One region of the Promicromonospora sp. NPDC090134 genome, then DNA from elsewhere that is predicted to be linked to it. Evidence: predicted binding sites of a transcription regulator. Region 1 holds the regulator's gene; each other region holds the start of a gene.
What was found. Region 1 encodes HspR, which represses chaperone genes until heat shock. Its sites were predicted from a motif close to AAGTTGAGTCNNNNNGACTCAACTT; they were not measured.
Positions count from the first base shown of each region.

Region 1 (3,215 bases):
CGAAGGCCGAGGCGGCGGAGCACCTGGACGCGCTGCAGCGCGAGCGGGCCAGCTTCACGAACTACCGCAACCGGGCGCTGCGCGACCAGGACGCCGCGCGCGACCGGGGCGTGCAGGACGTGCTGGCGGCGCTGCTGCCCGTGCTCGACGACGTCGAGCGCGCGAAGCAGCACGGCGAGCTGAGCGGTCCCATGGCGGCGATCGCGGAGAAGCTCGACCAGAGCCTGCAGAAGTTCGGCGTCGAGCGGTTCGGCAAGGTGGGCGAGGAGTTCGACCCCACCCTGCACGAGGCGCTCATGCACTCGACCGACGCGGACGCGACGGCCGCCACGGTGAACCTCGTGGTGGAGCCCGGGTACAAGATCGGCGACAAGGTGGTCCGGGCGGCGCGCGTGGGCGTCGTCGGACCGGAGTAGTCCCGGTTCCCGGTGGCCGGGCCCGACCCTGACGGGGCGGGCCCGGCTTCCGGGGCCACAGTGCGGAAGGAGGTGCCATGACCGGTCAGGACTGGATGGAGAAGGACTTCTACGCCGTGCTGGGCGTGTCCAAGGACGCCGACGACGCGGCCATCAAGAAGGCCTACCGCAAGCTCGCGCGCCAGTACCACCCCGACCAGAACCAGGGGAACGCGGCGGCGGAGTCCAAGTTCAAGGAGATCGGCGAGGCGTACGCAGTGCTCTCCGACGCGGAGCAGCGCCGCCAGTACGACGCCGTGCGCGCCATGGCGGGCGGTGCCCGCTTCTCGGCGGGTGCCGGCGGTGCCGGGGCCGGCGGGTTCGAGGACATCATGGGCGCCATGTTCGGCGGCGCCCAGGGCACCGGCGGCCGGGGCGCGCCGCGCGTGCGCTACTCGCAGGGCGGGAACGGTGGCTTCGAGGACATCCTCGGCTCCATGTTCGGCGGAGGCCGGACGGCCTACGGCGCGGGGACCACCGGGTACGCTTCGCCGACGCCGGGCGCGGACGTCGTCGCCCAGGTCACGCTGCCGTTCCGGGCGGCCGTGGAGGGCACGACGGCGGAGCTCGAGGTCAACGGCCGCACCATCACGGCCCGGATCCCCGCGGGGATCAACGACGGCAAGAAGATCCGGCTGCGGGGCAAGGGCCGGCCCGGGGTGGCCGGCGGTCCGGCGGGCGACCTCGTCGTCACGGTGCACGTCACGCCGCACCCGGTCTGGACGCTGGACGGCGTGGACCTGCGCATGACCGTGCCCGTCACGTTCGCGGAGGCTGCGCTCGGCACGACGCTGGAGGTGCCCACCCTGGACGGCGCCACCGTGCGGCTCAAGGTGCCCGCGGGCACGCCGTCGGGCCGGGCGCTGCGCGTCAAGGGGCGCGGCGTGCGGACGGCGAAGGCAACCGGCGACCTGCTCTTCACCGTGCAGGTGGCCGTGCCGCAGAAGCTCAGCAAGAAGGCCAGGCAGGCGCTCGAGGCGTTTGCCGCCGAGAGCGACGGCGAGGACGTGCGCGCCGGGTTGACCGCGCGCGCGGCGGAATGACGGCCGGTGCGGTGGGGCGGCTGCCCTGCCGCACCGGGTTCGGCTAACCTGCCCGCACGAACCGTGCAAAAGAGACTTCGGAGGTGCGCATGGTCGACGACGACACACCCGTGCTCACCGTGTCCAAGGCCGCCGAGCTCGCGGGCATGCACCCGCAGACGCTGCGGCAGTACGACCGCCTCGGCCTGGTGGTGCCCCGGCGCACGCGCGGCCGCGGCCGCCGGTACTCGCGCCGCGACGTGGCGCGCCTGCTGCAGGTGCAGCAGCTCGCCCAGGGCGAGGGCATCAACCTCGCCGGGATCAAGCGCATCCTCGACCTGGAGGCGCACGTCTCCGTGCTGGAGGAGCGCCTCGGTGACCTGCTGATGCGGGTCCAGGAGGAGGGGCGTGTGTTCGCCGCGGGTCCGGCGGCGGGCGACGTCGTGGTGGTTCAGCGAGGTCAGCGCGTCCGCAGCGCGGCGGTGCGCGTGGACCTGGAGCACCGCGCCGCCGGCGGGGGTGCAGTGGTGCTCTGGCGGCCGGCTCCGCGGCGCGAGGAGTGACCACGTCCGCGGTGGGCGGCTGATTTCAGCAATGCCATTCTTTCGTTAATCGGGAATGCCCGCTGAAATGTAGGTAAGGCATTCCTTGCTCTACACGATCTGCCATTTCGGAATACGATCGGTGTATTCCGCGGGGGCGACGCACCGAGCGAGGAGAGATGCCATGAGCACGCTGATGGAAATGCCCGAGGTCGTCGAGTGCTCGATCGACGGCTGCGGCTACAACCACGACCACGGCTGCCACGCCGGCGCCGTCACCATCGCGGGGCACGCGGGCGACGCCTCCTGCGCCACGTTCATCCCGCTGACCACCAAGGGTGGGCTGGAGAAGGTGATCGCTCACGTCGGCGCGTGCCAGCGCGAGGAGTGCACCCACAACGACCACCTGGAGTGCAACGCGCAGTCGATCCGCGTGGGACCGGGCCCCGAGGACCCGGGGCACGCCGACTGCCTCACCTTCGAGCAGGGCTGAACCTCCGAGGCTCAGCGAGCCAGGTGGTCCAGGAGGAGCAGCGCGTCGCCGTGCGTCCCGGGAAGCCGCTCGACCCACACCCGGGTCGGGCGGCGCACCTCTGTCGTCAGGCCGAGCACCTCGGCGTTGCGCTCCACGACGCGGCGCAGCGACTGGCCGAGCTCCGCCGTCGTCGGGCCGCGCTCGCACAGCACCACGAACGTGCCGTCGCCGACGGCCGCCATCGGGTGGCCCTCGCCGAACACCTGGTGCAGGGTGCGGCCGATCGCGGCGGAGCGCGCCAGCCGCTGCCAGGTGTCGAGGTTCTCCAGGCCCACGTCGAGCACCAGCAGACAGTGGGACTCGCCCGCGGTCGAGCCGGTGCGCTGGGCGACGCCGTAGGTCTCGCGCAGCCGCTCGCCCAGGTACTCACCCGTGGGCAGGCCGGTCGAGGGGTCGTGCGTGGCGATCTGGTAGGGCACGCGCTCGCGCTCCCCGACCCAGCCGATCGCCGCGGCACGCAGCGCGCCGACATCCGTGGGGCGCCCGAAGGCGGCATAGAGGCAGGCGACGTCGTCCAGGGCCTCGGTGATCCCGGCACCCACGCCGGCGCGCGCCGCACCGAGCCGTTCGGCCGGCGCGATCACGCCACGGCCCTCGGCCAGTGCCTCCGCTAGCGCTTCTGCGGCGGGGTGCTCCCAGTCGTTCGGCCGGATCCATACCG
Region 1 is NZ_JBIVCZ010000014.1:78,524-81,738, reverse strand. It holds gene grpE (nucleotide exchange factor GrpE) at 1-416, shown strand, start outside; gene ACIPN7_RS27645 (DnaJ C-terminal domain-containing protein) at 494-1,498, shown strand; gene ACIPN7_RS27640 (heat shock protein transcriptional repressor HspR) at 1,588-2,040, shown strand; gene ACIPN7_RS27635 (DUF1540 domain-containing protein) at 2,204-2,512, shown strand; gene ACIPN7_RS27630 (hypothetical protein) at 2,524-3,215, opposite strand, start outside.

Region 2 (3,215 bases), on a different contig from region 1:
ACAGGCTTGCGCCGCCGAACGAGAAGACGGACGCGACCAGGCCGATGATCGCCGCGGTCTTCAGGTGGACCAGCCCGTTGCGGGCGTTGACCCAGGTGCCCGAGACGGCCGTGGGGATCATCGCGACCAGCGACGTGCCCTTGGCGAGCGCGGGGGCGAAGTCGAACAGCGCGGACAGCCCCGGCACGGCGATCTGGCCGCCGCCGATGCCGAGCAGGCCCGACGCGATGCCCATCACGAGGCCGAGCCCCACCATGCCGGCGCCGTCGAGCAGGCTGGGGATGCCCTGCGCGGTATCGACCTGCGGCGGGTCGGCGAACGCGTCGAGCAGGGAGCGCACGATGCCCGCCACGAGCACCCCGACGAACAGCCAGCGCAGGAGGGTCTCGGGCACACGTGCGAGCAGCCGGGCCCCGTACGCGGCGCCGGCCACGGAACCCACCACGAGCAGCGCGGCCGAGATCAGGTCGACCGCCTGGTGGGTCAGGTACGGGATGGAGCCGACGATCGCCGCCGGCAGGATCGCCGCGAGCGAATAGGCGCTGGCCCGGCGCTGCGTGAGGCCGCCGAGCGAGGTCAGGAGAGGCACCATCACGATGCCGCCGCCCAGACCGAACAGCCCCGAGAAGGACCCGCCGACGATCCCCACGAGGACGGCGCGGGGTGGGGTCAGGGAGTCGTCAGTCTGCTCGGTCACCCCGTGATGATCTCAGGTGTGCGGCGATGGTCCGCGCGCAGTCCAGCGATCCGGCGCTCGTGGTGTCGATCTCCAGGTCGTACCGGACGCCCCGGTGGACGACGTCGGCCTGCTGCGCGGCCATGCCCGCGACCCGGTCGCCGCGGGCGGCCTCGCGCCGTGCGGCGACCACCGGGTCGCACCACACACCCACCCAGAGCGTCGGCACGTCGCCCAGTGCGTCGAGCCAGCGGCGCTGTGAACCGGCACCGCCGAGGAACACGTCGTCGACCACGAGGTGCGCGCCCGCGCGCGCCATGGCGACCAGCCCGGTGATCCAGGCGTCCTGGAGCGCCATGAAGTCCTGCCCGACGGCGACGCCGCCGTCGTCGGCGAACTCGATCCCGTCGCCGCCGGCCGTGAGGCGGGCGGGCATCGCGTCGACCAGGGTGTCGATGCTGAGCGAGAGCCAGGACTCGGGCAGCACGGCCTGGAGGTCGCGGGCGATCGCCGACTTTCCCGAGCTGGATCCGCCGTTGAGAACGATGACCTGGGTGCTCATGCGGCCACCGTACGAGCGTGGGTGAGGCGCGCTACAGTGATTATCAAGTTGAGCGGAATAGACTCAACTTTGGGACGGTTTCCTCGAGGTAGAACTGAGCCCATTTTCACCAGCCCCCGGGAGGCCTCATGGACACCAAGTTCACGACCATGTCGCAGCAGGCGATCGGCGACGCCATCCAGTCGGCGTCGGCCGCCGGCAACCCGCAGCTCGAGCCGGTCCACCTGCTCGCCTCGCTGCTCACGCAGGAGCGCGGCGTGGCCGTCGGCCTGCTCGACGCGGTCGGCGCGAACGCGCAGGCCATCGGCCAGCAGGTGCGCGCGGCCCTCGTCGCGCTGCCCCAGGCCAGCGGCAGCAGCACGGCCCAGCCGGGCGCGAGCCGCGCCCTGGCGACGGTGCTCGACCTGGCGGGCAAGGAGGCCCAGGGGCTGGGCGACGAGTACGTCTCCACCGAGCACCTGCTCATCGCGCTCGCCGCCGGGCAGTCGTCCGCGGCGCAGATCCTGTCTGGCGCCGGGGCGACCGCCGACGCACTGCGCGCGGCCCTGCCCGCCGTCCGCGGTTCCGGCCGTGTCACGAGCCCCAACCCGGAGGGCACGTACAAGGCGCTGGAGCAGTACGGCACCGACCTCACGCAGCAGGCGCGCGACGGCAAGCTGGACCCGGTGATCGGCCGCGACTCGGAGATCCGCCGCGTGATCCAGGTGCTGAGCCGCCGCACCAAGAACAACCCCGTGCTCATCGGCGAGCCCGGCGTCGGCAAGACCGCCGTCGTCGAGGGGCTGGCCCAGCGCGTGGTGGCGGGCGACGTGCCCGAGTCCCTCAAGGGCAAGCGGCTGATCGCCCTCGACCTGGCCTCGATGGTGGCCGGCGCCAAGTACCGCGGCGAGTTCGAGGAGCGGCTCAAGGCGGTCCTGGAGGAGATCACGGCGTCGGACGGCGAGGTGGTCACCTTCATCGACGAGCTGCACACGGTCGTCGGCGCGGGTGCGGGCGGCGACGGCGCGATGGACGCGGGCAACATGCTCAAGCCCATGCTGGCGCGCGGCGAGCTCCGCATGGTCGGCGCCACCACGCTCGACGAGTACCGCGAGCACATCGAGAAGGACCCCGCGCTGGAGCGCCGGTTCCAGCAGGTGTTCGTGGGCGAGCCGTCGGTCGAGGACACCGTGGCGATCCTGCGCGGGCTTAAGGAGCGCTACGAGGCACACCACAAGGTGACGATCGCCGACTCGGCGCTCGTGGCCGCCGCGTCGCTCTCCGACCGGTACATCTCCGGCCGCCAGCTCCCCGACAAGGCGATCGACCTGGTCGACGAGGCCGCGTCCCGCCTGCGCATGGAGCTCGACTCGTCGCCGATCGAGATCGACGAGCTGCAGCGCGCCGTCACGCGCCTCGAGATGGAGGAGGTCGTGCTGTCCGAGTCGGCCGACGCCGCGTCCAAGGACCGGCTCGAACGGCTCCGCGCCGACCTGGCCGACCGCCGGGAGGCGCTGGCCGCGCTCACCGCGCGCTGGGAGTCCGAGAAGGCCGGGCACAACCGCGTCGGTGACCTGCGCGCCCACCTCGACGAGCTGCGCACGGACGCCGAGCGCAAGCTCCGCGAGGGCGACCTGGAGGGTGCGGCGCGCATCCGGTACGGCGAGATCCCCGTCGTCGAGAAGGAGCTCGCGGCCGCCGAGGAGGCCGAGGCCGGCGCGGAGGACGAGCCCGAAGGCCTCGGCCCGGAGACCGCCGAGCCGCCGATGATCGCCGACAAGGTGGGCGCCGACGAGATCGCCGAGGTGGTCGCCGCCTGGACCGGCATCCCCGCCGGGCGGCTGCTCCAGGGCGAGTCCGAGAAGCTCCTGCACATGGAGGACGTGCTCGGCGAGCGCCTCATCGGGCAGCGGGCCGCGGTGGCCGCGGTGTCCGACGCCGTGCGGCGCACGCGGGCCGGCGTCTCCGACCCCGACCGGCCCACGGGCTCGTTCCTGT
Region 2 is NZ_JBIVCZ010000001.1:542,147-545,361, forward strand. It holds gene ACIPN7_RS02375 (sulfite exporter TauE/SafE family protein) at 1-697, opposite strand, end outside; gene cpt (chloramphenicol phosphotransferase CPT) at 681-1,238, opposite strand; gene clpB (ATP-dependent chaperone ClpB) at 1,367-3,215, shown strand, end outside.
Region 2: the regulator HspR is predicted to act here: its motif matches at 1,284-1,308, upstream of clpB (ATP-dependent chaperone ClpB).

Region 3 (3,215 bases), on a different contig from region 1:
GGGCGAGGACCGGTGACGGACGCGCCCACGGCGGGCGTCGACATCGGCGGCACCAAGATCCGCGCCGCCCTGGTGACGCCCGACGGCGAGGTGCTCGCCTCGGCGACCGCGCCCACGCCGTCGGGCGGCCAGGCCATGCTCGACGTCGCGGCGGAGCTGGTCGCGCGGGCGTCCGCGACGGCGGGGCGGAGCGCAGTCGGCGTCGGGGTCGGGGCGGCGGGCGTCGTCGACCCGGTGACGGGCGAGGTGCTGGCAGCCAGCGACTCCTTCGTGGACTGGGTGGGCACGAACCTGCGCTCGGGGCTCGCGGCCCGGACAGGGCTGCCGGTGACCGTCGCGAACGACGTGGACTCGTTCCTCGTGGGCGAGGCGACCTGGGGCGCCGTCCGCGGCGTCCGGTCGGCGGCGGGCATCGCGCTCGGGACCGGTGTCGGGGGAGCGATCTGGCTGGACGGCGCGCTGTACCGCGGCGCGGGTGCCGCCGGGGAGATCGGGCACATGCCCGGGTTCGGCGACGCGCGGTGCACCTGCGGCCAGCGCGGGCACCTGGAGACGCTCGCGTCCGGGCGCTCGGTGGAGCGGCGGTACGCGGAGCTGGTCGGGGCGGGCTCGGCCGCGGCGGACGGCGTCGGCGCCGCGGAGATCGAGGCCCGCGCACGAGCCGGGGACGAGGCGGCGCTCCGGGTGCTCGCCGACGCCGGCCACGCGGTCGGGTCGGCGGTCCTGGTGCTGGCGGCGCTGCTCGACGTCGGGCACGTGGTGGTGGGCGGCGGGCTGACCCACGCCTGGGACCTGCTGGAACCCGCGATCCGGGCCCGGCTGGACGACGAGCCGCCGGTCTCCGGGCACACGGTCGAGGTGCGCCGGGCCGTCCAGGGCGGCGACGCGACGGTGATCGGAGCGGCAGCCCTGGCCCGCCCCTAGCGGGCGGCGCAGACGAGATCGGTCCGTTGCTTCTAGATCGGTCGGTCGATGGACCGATCTCACGACAAGGGACCGAACTCGATGAGTTCGGTCCCTTGCCTGCTGCCAACTTTGCCTGTCTGAGGGGATCAGGCGGCGGTGGTGACCTCGATGCGCTGCGGCGTGGTGCCGGCGAAGACGCCCGGCACGGTGACCGTCAGCACGCCCGCGTCGTAGGACGCGCGGACGACGTCGCCGTCCACGGCCTTGGGCAGCGTGACGACGCGGCGGAAGGATCCGAAGCGGACCTCCGAGATGCGGCGGCCCTCGGACTCCTCCGAGCGCTGGTCCTTGCGCTCGCCGCGGACGACGAGCTTGCGGCCCTCGACCTCGACGGTGATGTCGTCGGCCGGGTTCACGCCCGGCAGGTCGAGGCGGGCGACGAGGTCCTCGCCCTCACGGTAGACGTCAGCCGCGGGCACGACGCCCTCGGTGACGCCGAGCTGCTGGCTCCACGGCTCGCGGAGCCAGGTGCTGGCGAACGGGGAACGGGTAAGAACTGTGGTCATGATGTCCTCCTCCGGACGGGTCTGATGACGGGTACAACCTGAGTCGACCCGACTCAATTTCCGGGTTCGCCGACGGCGGACGGAGGGCTCCGAGGCTGACTGTGCTGGTGCTCGGAGGCGCGTTCACATTGCCCTGGCGCGGATCCCGATCCGGAGGCCGAGGTCGCCGAGCTCGTCGAGCAGGGCGACCGTGCCCCAGACCTGGTTCCGTGTGCGGTCTGTGAGCGGCCGGATGACGCCGGCGTCGTGCAGCCGGCTGATCGCGGCGTACACCGTGGATGTCCCGGCACGGGTCATGTCCTCGGCGTCTTCCGACGAGAAGACCGGGTGAGCGGGTAGAGCGCCCAGCAGGTCGGCGGCGGCGCTTCCTCGACGAGGTCGGCCCGCCGCGTCGGCCCAGGTCCCGGGCATGGTGGAGATCCGGTCCGCGGTGATCCGCGACTCCTGCGCCGCGATCGCGGCGGCGGCGGTGAATCCCTGCACGACCGGGCCGGCATCGCCGTCGCGATACGCATCCAGGGTGTCGAAGTAGTCGTCGCGTCGCGCGACCAGAGCGGACGCCAGCGGGACGACCACGCGCGACGTGACGCCGCGCCGACGAAGGACGGTGTTCACGAGCGCACGCCCGATGCGTCCGTTGCCGTCCGTGTACGGATGGATGGACTCGAACTGCGCGTGGACGAAGGCCGCCTGGACCAGCGCGCTGAGGTCGTCCCGGTTCGCGAACCGGATGAGGTCGTCCATGTACTCGTCGACCGTCTCCGCGGGTGGGGGTACGAAGAGCGCCCCACGCGGCGAGTAGTCAGAACCACCGATCCAGTTCTGCATGTCACGGAAGCGGCCGGCGTAGTCCTTCTCGTACGGGTCGTCCGCCATGAGTGCGGCGTGCGCCCGGTGGATGTTGGCGAGCGTCAGGTCGGTCCCACCGGCCACCGAGGCGATCAGGTGGTCGAGTGCGTTGGTCGAGGCCACCATGGAAGTCGCCGATGCGTTGGCCCGGCTGCCGTGCAGGGCACGCGCGAAGTCGTCGATCGACGCCACGACGTGTTCGATCTTGGACGATGCGACGGACTCGTTGCGTAGGAGCAGAGCCGAAAGAGCATCGAGGTGCTCGCCGTGTGTCTGGTCGAGGCTCGAGATCTCGCGCAACGCGGCCTCGATCTGGCTCGAGGCGGAGGCACTGGTGGTCGGAGCAAGGCCTGAGATGTGTGGGGGCAGGCGCACCGTCACCTCGCTCAGCCGGCGATCGTCGACCGTGCCACCGCGCACCGTCTGCTCCCACGGGACTACGGCCGAGCGGTGTGGTTCGAGGGTGATCGGCTCGGCCATCAGGACTCCATAAGTCGGACTCGGATCGGAGTTAGTCTGACTTATGCAGAGTAACCCAGACTAACTCCGTCCGAGTCTGACTTACGGCGGCGGTCGCTGCCACCGCTCGCGACATGCGAGTCAGTGGCGGGTGATCGTCAGGCTTGCGTCGTCCTCGCCGACGACGACCTCCGCCGTGCCGCCGACCGGGATCGTGAGCAGTGGGCTGGTGTGGCCGAGATCGACGCCCGCCAGCACCGGCTTGCCGGCCAGTGCGGGCTGGCGCGCGACGATCTCGTCGAGCGCCGCCCGCGTCATGCCCGTGGCGGCCTGGAACCGGCCGATCACCAGACCGGTCACGCCTCCGGCGTCGGGCAGCTGGAGCAGGGAGGTGAGGTTGCGGGCAAAGGCGACCGTGTCGGACTCGAAGTCGTC
Region 3 is NZ_JBIVCZ010000012.1:19,717-22,931, forward strand. It holds gene ACIPN7_RS25715 (dipeptide ABC transporter ATP-binding protein) at 1-16, shown strand, start outside; gene ACIPN7_RS25720 (ROK family protein) at 13-924, shown strand; gene ACIPN7_RS25725 (Hsp20/alpha crystallin family protein) at 1,053-1,472, opposite strand; gene ACIPN7_RS25730 (Fic family protein) at 1,596-2,801, opposite strand; gene ACIPN7_RS25735 (S66 peptidase family protein) at 2,922-3,215, opposite strand, start outside.
Region 3: the regulator HspR is predicted to act here: its motif matches at 1,508-1,532, upstream of ACIPN7_RS25725 (Hsp20/alpha crystallin family protein).